DNA from 2 places in the Variovorax multivorans genome. Region 1 is predicted to be linked to the other one. Evidence: predicted binding sites of a transcription regulator. Region 1 holds the regulator's gene; the other holds the start of a gene.
What was found. The regulator LexA, encoded in region 1, represses DNA repair genes until DNA is damaged. The targets are predictions, from matches to a motif close to ACTGTATNNNNATACAGT.
Positions count from the first base shown of each region.

Region 2: the regulator LexA is predicted to act here: its motif matches at 2,627-2,644, upstream of ACSFCA_RS30275 (ATP-dependent helicase).

Region 1 is NZ_JBPJZL010000001.1:242,062-246,884, reverse strand. It holds gene ACSFCA_RS01160 (D-2-hydroxyacid dehydrogenase family protein) at 1-884, opposite strand, end outside; gene ACSFCA_RS01155 (hypothetical protein) at 975-1,340, opposite strand; gene lexA (transcriptional repressor LexA) at 1,479-2,162, opposite strand; gene ACSFCA_RS01145 (asparaginase) at 2,236-3,201, shown strand; gene adk (adenylate kinase) at 3,250-3,906, opposite strand; gene kdsB (3-deoxy-manno-octulosonate cytidylyltransferase) at 4,041-4,814, opposite strand; gene ACSFCA_RS01130 (Trm112 family protein) at 4,811-4,823, opposite strand, start outside.
Region 2 is NZ_JBPJZL010000015.1:106,051-110,873, forward strand. It holds gene hpf (ribosome hibernation-promoting factor, HPF/YfiA family) at 1-163, opposite strand, end outside; gene ACSFCA_RS30275 (ATP-dependent helicase) at 494-2,614, opposite strand; gene corA (magnesium/cobalt transporter CorA) at 2,842-3,828, shown strand; gene ACSFCA_RS30285 (YoaK family protein) at 3,905-4,657, shown strand; gene ACSFCA_RS30290 (5'-methylthioadenosine/adenosylhomocysteine nucleosidase) at 4,659-4,823, opposite strand, start outside.

The sequences.
Region 1 (4,823 bases):
ATGTGCGGCGTGCAGATGCAGTTCTCGAGGCGCAGCAGCGCATGGCCTTGCAGCGGCGGCTCGCTCTCGAACACGTCGATGGCTGCCAGCCCGGGGCGGCCGCGGTTGAGTGCGGCGAGCAGGGCGTCGGCTTCGACCAGTTCGGCGCGCGAGGTGTTAACGAACAACGCAGTCGGCTTCATGCGCGAGAGGTCTTCCAGCGTGATGAGACCGTTGGTTTCTTCGTTGAGCCGCAGATGCACCGACAGCACGTCTGCAGCGGCGAAGAACTCGTGACGGTTCTGCGCGACCTGGAAGCCGTCGGAGCGGGCCTTGGCGCAGCTGGCTTCACGGCCCCAGATCACGACCTGCATTCCGAAGGCCTGCCCATAGCGCGCGACCAACTGGCCGATGCGGCCATAGCCCCAGATGCACAGCGTCTTGCCCTTGAGCACCGAGCCGAGCCCGAAGTTGGGCGGCATCGAGGCCGACTTGAGGCCTGACTGTTGCCATGCACCGTGCTTGAGGTTGCTGATGTACTGGGGCAGCCGGCGCATGGCAGCCATGATGAGCGCCCAAGTGAGCTCCGCAGGCGCCTGCGGAGAGCCCGAGCCTTCCGCCACCGCCACGCCGCGCTCGGTGCAGGCCGCGACGTCGATGTGCCCGGCGACGCGCCCGGTCTGCGAGATGAGCTTGAGCTTGGGCAGCTTCTCGATCAGCTGGCGCGAGATATGGGTGCGCTCGCGGATCAGCACGATCACGTCGGCATCCTTGAGGCGGACCGACAGTTGCCCGATGCCCTTCACCGTGTTGGTGTAGACCTTGGCCGCGTACGCGTCCAGCTTGGCGGCGCAGCGCAATTTGCGCACGGCGTCCTGGTAATCGTCGAGGATCACAATGTTCATGGCGTGCCATTGTGCCTCGCAGCATTGGAATGTCGTGCCCGTGAACGTTTGGATACCCGCCCCCACAGCCGCTCGCAGGGGTGTTCGGGCTCAATGCAGGCGTGTTGAACGCGGGGGCGTGGCCATGGTTTCGGCGGTTTCGAGCGCTGCCAGCCGGTCGAGTTCGGCGCAGACGTCGGCCATGCGACCAGAGATCACGACGCGGTTGCTGTGCTGCTGGCCCTTGCCGTCGACCACGCGGACCACGCGCAACGGACGCGCTGGGGCTGTGGGCGTTGCAGTGCCGCTGGAGCGGGCGGTGCAGGCAGGGCGCACTGCTACATAGCGCAATCCGGCCGAGGTTTCGGCTGCGTCGAGGCGATCCCTGCGGTGAGGGCGGCGCGCCGGCATCAGGCGGCTGGCCAGCGATTGCAGCGGCATCCAGAAATCAGCGATGGCGAGGAGGGCGATTCCCATGTGAACTCCAAAAAAGTATGAGGTTGAACACAGGCAGGATTTCTTGAATCGGCCGCGACAGGGTGATGGCGACTCTTCGCCATACGCCCGCCACCTGTCGCTGCCGGATGGGGTGCTGCGGAAAGCAGGCCGCGAGGCCTACATCAGCATGGTGTTGCGGATGAGGCCAACCGCGAGGCCTTCGATTTCGAAAGGCTCGCCCGGCTGGACGATGATGGTCGGGTAGTCGGGGTTTTCGGCGTGCAGTTCGATGACCTGCTTGTTGCGCTTCAGGCGCTTGACGGTCACTTCGTCACCCAGGCGCGCAACCACGATCTGGCCGTTGCGCGCTTCCTTGGTGGCCTGCACCGCGAGCAGGTCGCCGTCCATGATGCCGGCGTCGCGCATCGACATGCCGCGCACCTTGAGCAAATAGTCGGGTTGGCGCTGAAACAGCGTGTTCTCGACGTAGTAGGTCTGGTCGACGTGTTCTTGCGCCAGGATGGGGGAGCCGGCTGCGACGCGGCCAATGAGCGGCAGCGCCAGCTGGGCCATGCCGGGCAGCGAGAGCGAGAACTGGCCACCTTCGCGATGACGCGTTTCGTTGAGAGAGCGCAGGGCGTCGCCCTTGAGGCGGATGCCGCGGGAGGTGCCGCTGACGAGTTCGATGACGCCCTTGCGTGCCAGCGCCTGCAGGTGCTCTTCGGCGGCGTTGGCCGACTTGAACCCGAGCTCATTGGCGATTTCGGCGCGCGTGGGTGGCGCACCAGTGCGTGCGATGGCGCTCTGGATGAGATCCAGGATCTGCTGCTGGCGGGCTGTAAGCTTCACGGCGAACTGCATATGTGGTTCCTTGCGGCACTGGCTAGATATCCAGTACCTGTATTTTTAACCAGTTTTTAAAAGTTGACAAGCCATGGTCAATTCCTCTTCGCCTGAAGTGCGCCGTCGTGTGGTGGTTTTGGGAACGGGCGGCACCATTGCCGGCCGGGCAGCCAGCAGCGGCGACAACATCGGCTACACCGCCGGGCAGGTGGGCGTGGCCGATCTGTTGGGCGGGATCGAGGCGCCCCAGGGTGTATCGCTGGAAGCAGAGCAGGTGGCGCAGGTCGACAGCAAGGACATGTCGTTCGACATCTGGCAGCAGCTGGCCCGGCGCTGTGCGCATTGGCTGGCCCAGGCCGACGTGGCGGGCGTGGTGATCACGCATGGCACCGACACGCTCGAAGAGACGGCGTTCTTCCTGCACTCTGTGCTGGCTCCGTCCAAGCCCGTGGTGCTCACCTGTGCGATGCGCCCGGCCACCGCGCTGGCGCCCGACGGACCGCAGAACGTGCGCGACGCCGTCAGCGTCGCCGCGACGGAAGGCGCACGGGGCGTGACCGTGGTGTGCGCCGGCGCTATCCACAGTGGCGTCGATATCCAGAAGGTGCACACCTATCGGCTCGATGCCTTTGCTTCAGGCGATGCGGGGCCGGTCGGCTACGTCGAAGAAGGAGAGGTGCGCCGTGTCCGGGAGTGGCCCGAGGGATCGGCGTCGCAGGCGTCGAAGCTCTTCGAGGCGACCTCCGTGCAGTGGCCCCGCGTCGAGATCGTCGTGAGCCATGCCGGCGTCAGCGGAGCTGTGATCGAAGCCCTGCTGCAGCACGGCGCTGCCGGGCCCGTGCGCGGGCTGGTGCTCGCCGCCACCGGCAACGGCACCCTGCACCATGCGTTGGAAGCGTCAGCGCTCAAGGCGCAGGACGCGGGCGTTGCGGTGGTTCGAGCCACGCGTTGCGCGAACGGACGCATCCTGCCGAAGGCCGGGGACCAGCTCCGTGATGCGGGCGCGCTGACACCCGCGAAGGCGCGCATCGCGCTGATGCTGGAACTACTGGGGTGAAAACAAAACCGCCCCGTTGAAGGGGCGGTTTCGGGAATCAGATCGGGATCAGCTGCTCAGTGCAGCCAGCGCACGCTGCGTGATCTCGTCGACCGTGCCCACACCCTTGATGGCGCGGTACTTCGGCGCGGCGGCTGGGTCGGTCTTGGCCCAGGCGGAGTAGTAGTCGACCAGTGGCCGCGTCTGCTGGCTGTACACGTCGAGCCGCTTGCGCACGGTTTCTTCCTTGTCGTCTTCGCGCTGGATCAGGTCTTCACCAGTGACGTCGTCCTTACCTTCCACCTTGGGCGGATTGAACTTGACGTGGTAGGTGCGGCCCGAGGCCGGGTGCGAGCGGCGGCCGCTCATGCGTTCGATGATGTCGCTGAAGGGCACGTCGATTTCGAGCACGTAGTCGAGCTTGACGCCGGCCGCCTTCATAGCGTCGGCCTGGGGGATGGTGCGCGGGAAACCGTCGAACAGGAAGCCGGCTGCGCAATCGGGCTGCGCAATACGTTCCTTGACGAGATTGATGATCAGGTCGTCGCTGACCAGGGCGCCTGCGTCCATGACGGCCTTGGCTTGCAGCCCGAGCGGCGTGCCGGCCTTGACAGCAGCGCGCAGCATGTCGCCGGTCGAAATCTGGGGAATGCTGTATTTTTGGCAGATGAAGGCCGCTTGCGTGCCTTTGCCCGCCCCGGGCGCGCCCAGCAAAATTAGTCTCATGGTGTCCTCGGACGGTTCTTAGATTTTGTGTCGCGCCGAGCGTCGGCCCGAGGGCTGGGCAAGGCGGAGTTGCGTCGAGGATAGCACGCGTGCCCTCGAAGAATTTCCACCGCCCGCGCAGGCATGGGAGCGCCTCAGGCGGGAGGCGCGGCGGCGAAGACGGCGCGCACGCGCGCCAGGTCTTCGGGCGTGTCGATGCCCGGTCCGGGTGCAACATGGCTCACGTACACCGCGATGCGATGGCCGTGCCACAGCGCGCGCAGCTGTTCGAGTGCCTCGGTCGCCTCGACGGGAGCCGGTGGCAGCGAGGGAAACTGTCGCACGAAGCCCGCGCGATAGCCGTAGATGCCGATGTGACGCAGCGGGGCAGGGGTAGGCAGCACCGCAGGCGCCGCGCCATTGGCGGAGCCGTCACGCCACCAAGGGATTGGTGCGCGGCTGAAGTACATGGCGTTGCCTTGCGCGTCCAGCACGGCCTTCACTACGTTGGGGTTCATGAAGTCGTCGACAGAGTCGATTTCGTGGGCGGCCGTGCTCATCGCGGCTTCTGCATGGGTGGCCAGCGTGGATGCCACGGCGTCGATCAGCGCGGGGTCGATCAGCGGCTCGTCGCCTTGAACGTTGACGACGATGTCGTCGCCGTCAAGGCCCAGCAGTTCGCATGCCTCGGCCAGCCGGTCGGTGCCGCTGGGATGGTCTTGACGAGTGAGGATGGCCTCGACACCGTGCGCCTGGCATGCCGCAATGATCGACGGGTCGTCGCCAGCGACCACCACGCGCGCCGCGCCGGATTCGCTGGCGCGCTGCGCCACGCGCACCACCATGGGCACGCCGGCGATGTCGGCCAGGGGTTTGTTGGGAAGCCGTGTCGACGCCAGGCGCGCCGGCACCAGAACGGTGAAGCTCACAGCCCGAGC
Region 2 (4,823 bases), on a different contig from region 1:
CCCTTTGGCGGCGTTCCTTTTCCTTCTGCTTTTCCACCGTGAGGATCACCTTCACATCGACAACCTGGTCGAAATGTCGGGTGATCCGGTCCAGCTTGCTCGTGACGTAGGTGCGCAAGGCAGGGGTGACGTCGAGGTGATGACCGCTGATCGTCAAATTCATGAATGACCTCCTGGAATTGACGGTTGGGGAAATGACCGCACTACGGAATGCAGCGTGGCCGGCGAAAAACGGGAGTTTTGAGAGGGGGAACGGGGGAAGGGAAGAAGAGGAAAGAGGGGTGGGTCGATTCACTATGCCCAAGCTGTCACGGTATTGCAATACCTGAGTTGCCCGGGGTTTTGCGGCTTCGTGCGCAGCTTTTCACACGCTAGCGAATCAATAGCAGCTGGCGCTCGCGGGGCAGGCGATGCGGCGCTTCGGGAACAAATGTTTCAGCCTCGGTCCACGTGTGACCCTGCCACCGGAAGGGCCAGCAGCTCGCTCAGCGGTTCAGCGCCAAGCCGCGCGCATCCGGTTGCGCAGGTCGATCACCGCGCTCGGCGGCGGCACGGCCGGCGGGCGCTCCGGCGGAGGCGGCCAGGTCTGCTGCTCGAAGCCTTCGAGATCGGCATCGGCGATGAAGCGCGTGCGGTTGGCATACAGGTGCCGATCGCCGCGCGCCGCCTGCTGCGTGATGTGGAAGCGCTGCGGTATCAGCAAGTGCAGGTGGTCGCGTGCCCGGGTCATCGCCACGTAGAGCAGCCGGCGCTCTTCTTCCAGCTCGTGCGCGCTCTGCGCCACGTCGGCCGGCAGGCAGCCGTCGACCACGTTGAGCACATGCACCGAATTCCACTCCTGCCCCTTGGCCGAATGGATGGTCGAGAGGATCAGGTAGTCCTCGTCGAGCAGCGGCGGCCCTGGGCGGTCGCTGGTGGCTTCGGGCGGGTCGAGCGTGAGCTCGGTAAGGAAGCGTTCGCGCGAGGCATACCCAGCCGCGAGCCGCGCGAGCTGCTCCACGTCTGCGCGCCGCACGCCGGAGGTGTCTTCGTACAGGCGCTCCAGATGCGGCAGGTACCAGTCCATCGCCAGCTCGACATCGGCCGGCCACTTCAGCGCGGGTTCGCGCAAGGCGGCGTAGGCCTCGGCAAAGTCGACCCACTGCGCGCGTGCCGCTGAAGGCGCAACGAACTCGCGCACCGCCGCGGCGGGGTCGGCCGCCTGGTCCATCGCATCGAGCAGGCGCGTGCCCGTGACAGGGCCGATGCCCGGAATCAGTTGCGTCACGCGAAAGCCCGCCATGCGCCCGCGCGGGTTCTGCGCAAAGCGCAGCACCGCGAGCAGGTCTTTCACATGCGAGGCTTCGAGAAACTTGAGCCCGCCAAATTTCACGAACGGGATGTTGCGCCGCGCCAGCTCGAGTTCGAGCGCCGCGCTGTGCGTCGAAGTGCGAAACAGCACTGCCTGCGACTTGAGCGCTAGCCCGCCCTCGCGATGCGCCAGCACCTTGTCGGCCACCCAGCGCGCCTGCCCCGCTTCGTCGGGCACAAGCACCAGCAGCGGCTTGCCGGCCGAGGGCTTGTCGGTCCACAGCGTCTTGGCGTGCCGCTCGGCCGCATGCGCGATCACGCGGTTCGAGACATCGAGGATCGGCTGCGTCGAGCGGTAGTTGCGCTCCAGCGTGACCACGCGCGCGGCCTGCGTGAACTGCGACGGAAAGTCGAGGATGTTGCGCACCGTCGCGCCGCGAAAGGAATAGATCGACTGCGCGTCGTCGCCCACCACTGTCACGCCGCGCCCGTCGGGCTTGAGCGCCAGCAGGATCGAAGCCTGCAGCAGGTTGGTGTCCTGGTATTCGTCGATCAGCACGTGGTCGAAGCGCTCACCGATGTGCGCGGCCAGCGCGGGCTCGGCGGCCATCTCGGCCCAGTAGAGCAGCAGGTCGTCGTAGTCGAGTACGTTCTGCCGCTGCTTGGCCTCGACGTAGGCGCCGAACAGCTTCTTCAGTTCGGCCTCCCATTCATCGCACCAGGGAAAGGCCTCCTTCAGCACATCGGCCAGCGGCGCGCGCGTATTCACGCAGCGCGAGTAGATCGACAGGCAGGTGCCCTTGCGCGGAAAACGATTGACGGTGGAAGACAGGCCCAGCTCGTGGCGCACCAGCCCCATCAGGTCTTCGGCATCGCCGCGGTCGTGGATGGTGAAATTCTCGTCGAGCCCGATCTGCGGCGCGTACTCGCGCAGCAGCCGCGCGCCGATGCCGTGGAAGGTGCCGGCCCACGGCAGCGCGGGCGGCGCCTCCGACTTCAGGCCGAGCACACGTGCCAGCACCTGGCCTGCGCGGCGCTCCATCTCCTGCGCGGCACGGCGAGAGAAGGTCAGCAGCAGCAGGCGCTGCGGATCGACACCGCCGGCAATGAGGTGTGCGACACGGTGCGCCAGCGTGCTGGTCTTGCCCGAACCTGCACCGGCAATGACGAGCAGTGGCCGCTCGTCACGCTCGGCAATGGCCGCACCCACCCCATGCTCGACCGCCGCGCGTTGCGCGTCGTTGAGCGTGGCCAACGCGTCGGCCAGGCGCTCGGCCTGGGTCTTCGCGACAGCGGAAAAAACGGGGAGCGCAGCGGTCTGCATGGGCACGACTTTACTGTATGCCCGTCCAGTCCAGCCACCGTGCTGCCATGTGGCCGGTGACATAATCGCGCCTCGCTGCAACCGGAGATTCTTCCCAATGGAAACCGCCCCGTCTCGGCAGCTTTCAACTCCCTTTCACTGACGCGTTTTTCTTAGCGCACGTCGGGCCCGGGAATTGAAAGCGCCCCTCCCTCGCCCATCGTTCAGTCATTCCCGGGAGTGAGCCAATGCTCAACATCTTCACGCTCGCCAACGGCCGCCTCGTTCAGGAAGAGATCGAGGCGCTCGAAGAGCTCTCCAAGTTCCAGCCGATCTGGGTCGACCTCGAGTCGCCCACGCTCGAAGAAAAGCGCTGGATCAAACAGTACTACGGCCTCTCCATTCCCGAAGACGCGATGGACGAGGACATCGAGGAGTCGGCCCGCTTCTACGAGGAAGACAACGGCGAGCTGCACATCCGCTCCGACTTTTTGATCGACGACGACGAAGACCCGCGCACCGTGCGCGTGGCCTTCATCCTCAACCAGCACAACACCGACCTGCGCAGCCGTGGCGTGCTGTTCTCGATCCACGACGAAGACGTGCCCGTGTTTCGCCTGCTGCGCATGCGCGCGCGCCGCGCACCGGGGCTGATCGAAGATGCCAAGGAAGTGATGCTCAAGCTCTTCGACGCCGACGCCGAATACTCGGCCGACACGCTGGAGAACATCTACGACGAGCTCGAAGTGGCCGGCAAGAAGGTGCTCTCGGGCAATGTCACCGACGAGCTGGCCGGCGAGGTGCTCGGCCTCATCGCGCGGCAGGAAGACTTGAACGGCCGCATCCGCCGCAATGTGATGGACACGCGCCGCGCGGTCAGCTTCATGATGCGCAGCAAGATGCTCAATGCCGAGCAGTTCGAGGAAGCCCGTCAGATCCTGCGCGACATCGAGTCGCTGGACAACCACACGGCCTTCCTCTTCGACAAGATCAACTTCCTGATGGATGCGACCGTCGGCTTCATCAACATCAACCAGAACAAGACCATCAAGATCTTCTCGGTGGCCAGCGTCGCGCTGCTGCCGCCCACGCTGATCGCGAGCATCTACGGCATGAACTTCAAGTTCATGCCGGAGCTCGACTGGGCCATGGGCTATCCGTATGCCATCGTGCTGATGGCGGCCAGCGCGCTGGTGCCGATGTGGTACTTCCGCCGGCGCGGCTGGTTGAAGTAGCAGCCAGTACAGGGCGCCGCAAGGGGTGCCGGGTGCTAGAGTGGCTGCCGGCCCAGCGCCGCCCCCGGAGAGCCCCGTGCGCAGACTTCGCTTCCTCACCAACCGCCACCGCGCGCCGTCGACCAACACCGCGCTCGGCCTGCTGCTGGCCTTCAATGCCGGGGCCGTCAACGCGGGCGGATTCCTTGTGCTGCACATGTACACCTCGCACATGACCGGTTTCGCCTCGCAATTGGCGGACGGCATCGTGCTGGGCAACCTCACCCTGCTGCTGAATGCGCTGGGCGCGATCCTGGCGTTCACGACCGGCGCCGCGGTGTGCGCGGTGCTGGTGAACTGGGCGCGGCAGCACCGGCTGCACGGCGTCTATGCGCTGCCTCTGCTGCTGGAAGCCGCGCTGATGTTTCCGTTCGGACTCGCGGGTGCCATCACGCTGACCTGGGCAACGCCGTTCGCAGTGCCGCTCACGGTGCTGCTGCTGTCGTTCATCATGGGCCTGCAGAACGCCGTGGCGTCGAAGACCTCGGGCGGCAGCACGCGCACCACCCACATGACCGGCAACATCACCGACATGGGGATCGAGCTGGGCAAGATGCTCTACTGGAACCGGCACATGCCGTCGACACCCCTGCCGGTGCGCCACGACCGCAGCAGGCTGCGCCGCTGCGGCGGGTTGGTCGGCATGTTCGTGCTCGGGGGTACGGTGGGCGCGCTCGGCTTCAAGTACGTGGGGTTCGTCTGCGTCGTGCCGCTGGCCGCCCTGCTGCTGGTGCTGTCGATCCCGCCCCTGCTTCGCGACCTTCCGCGTTGGCGGCGGATCACGCCGTAGCTCAGGCCCTTTTCGCGCCCTGAGCGGCCAGCCACGCGTTCACCAGCGCGAGGCTGTAGCGGCTCGCGACCTCGGCGACGAAGCGCGAGAAGTCGCCATGCGCCTCGTCGTCTGCCCGGTCCGAGATCGTCCGCATGGCCGCGAACGGCACGCCGTAGTCATGGCA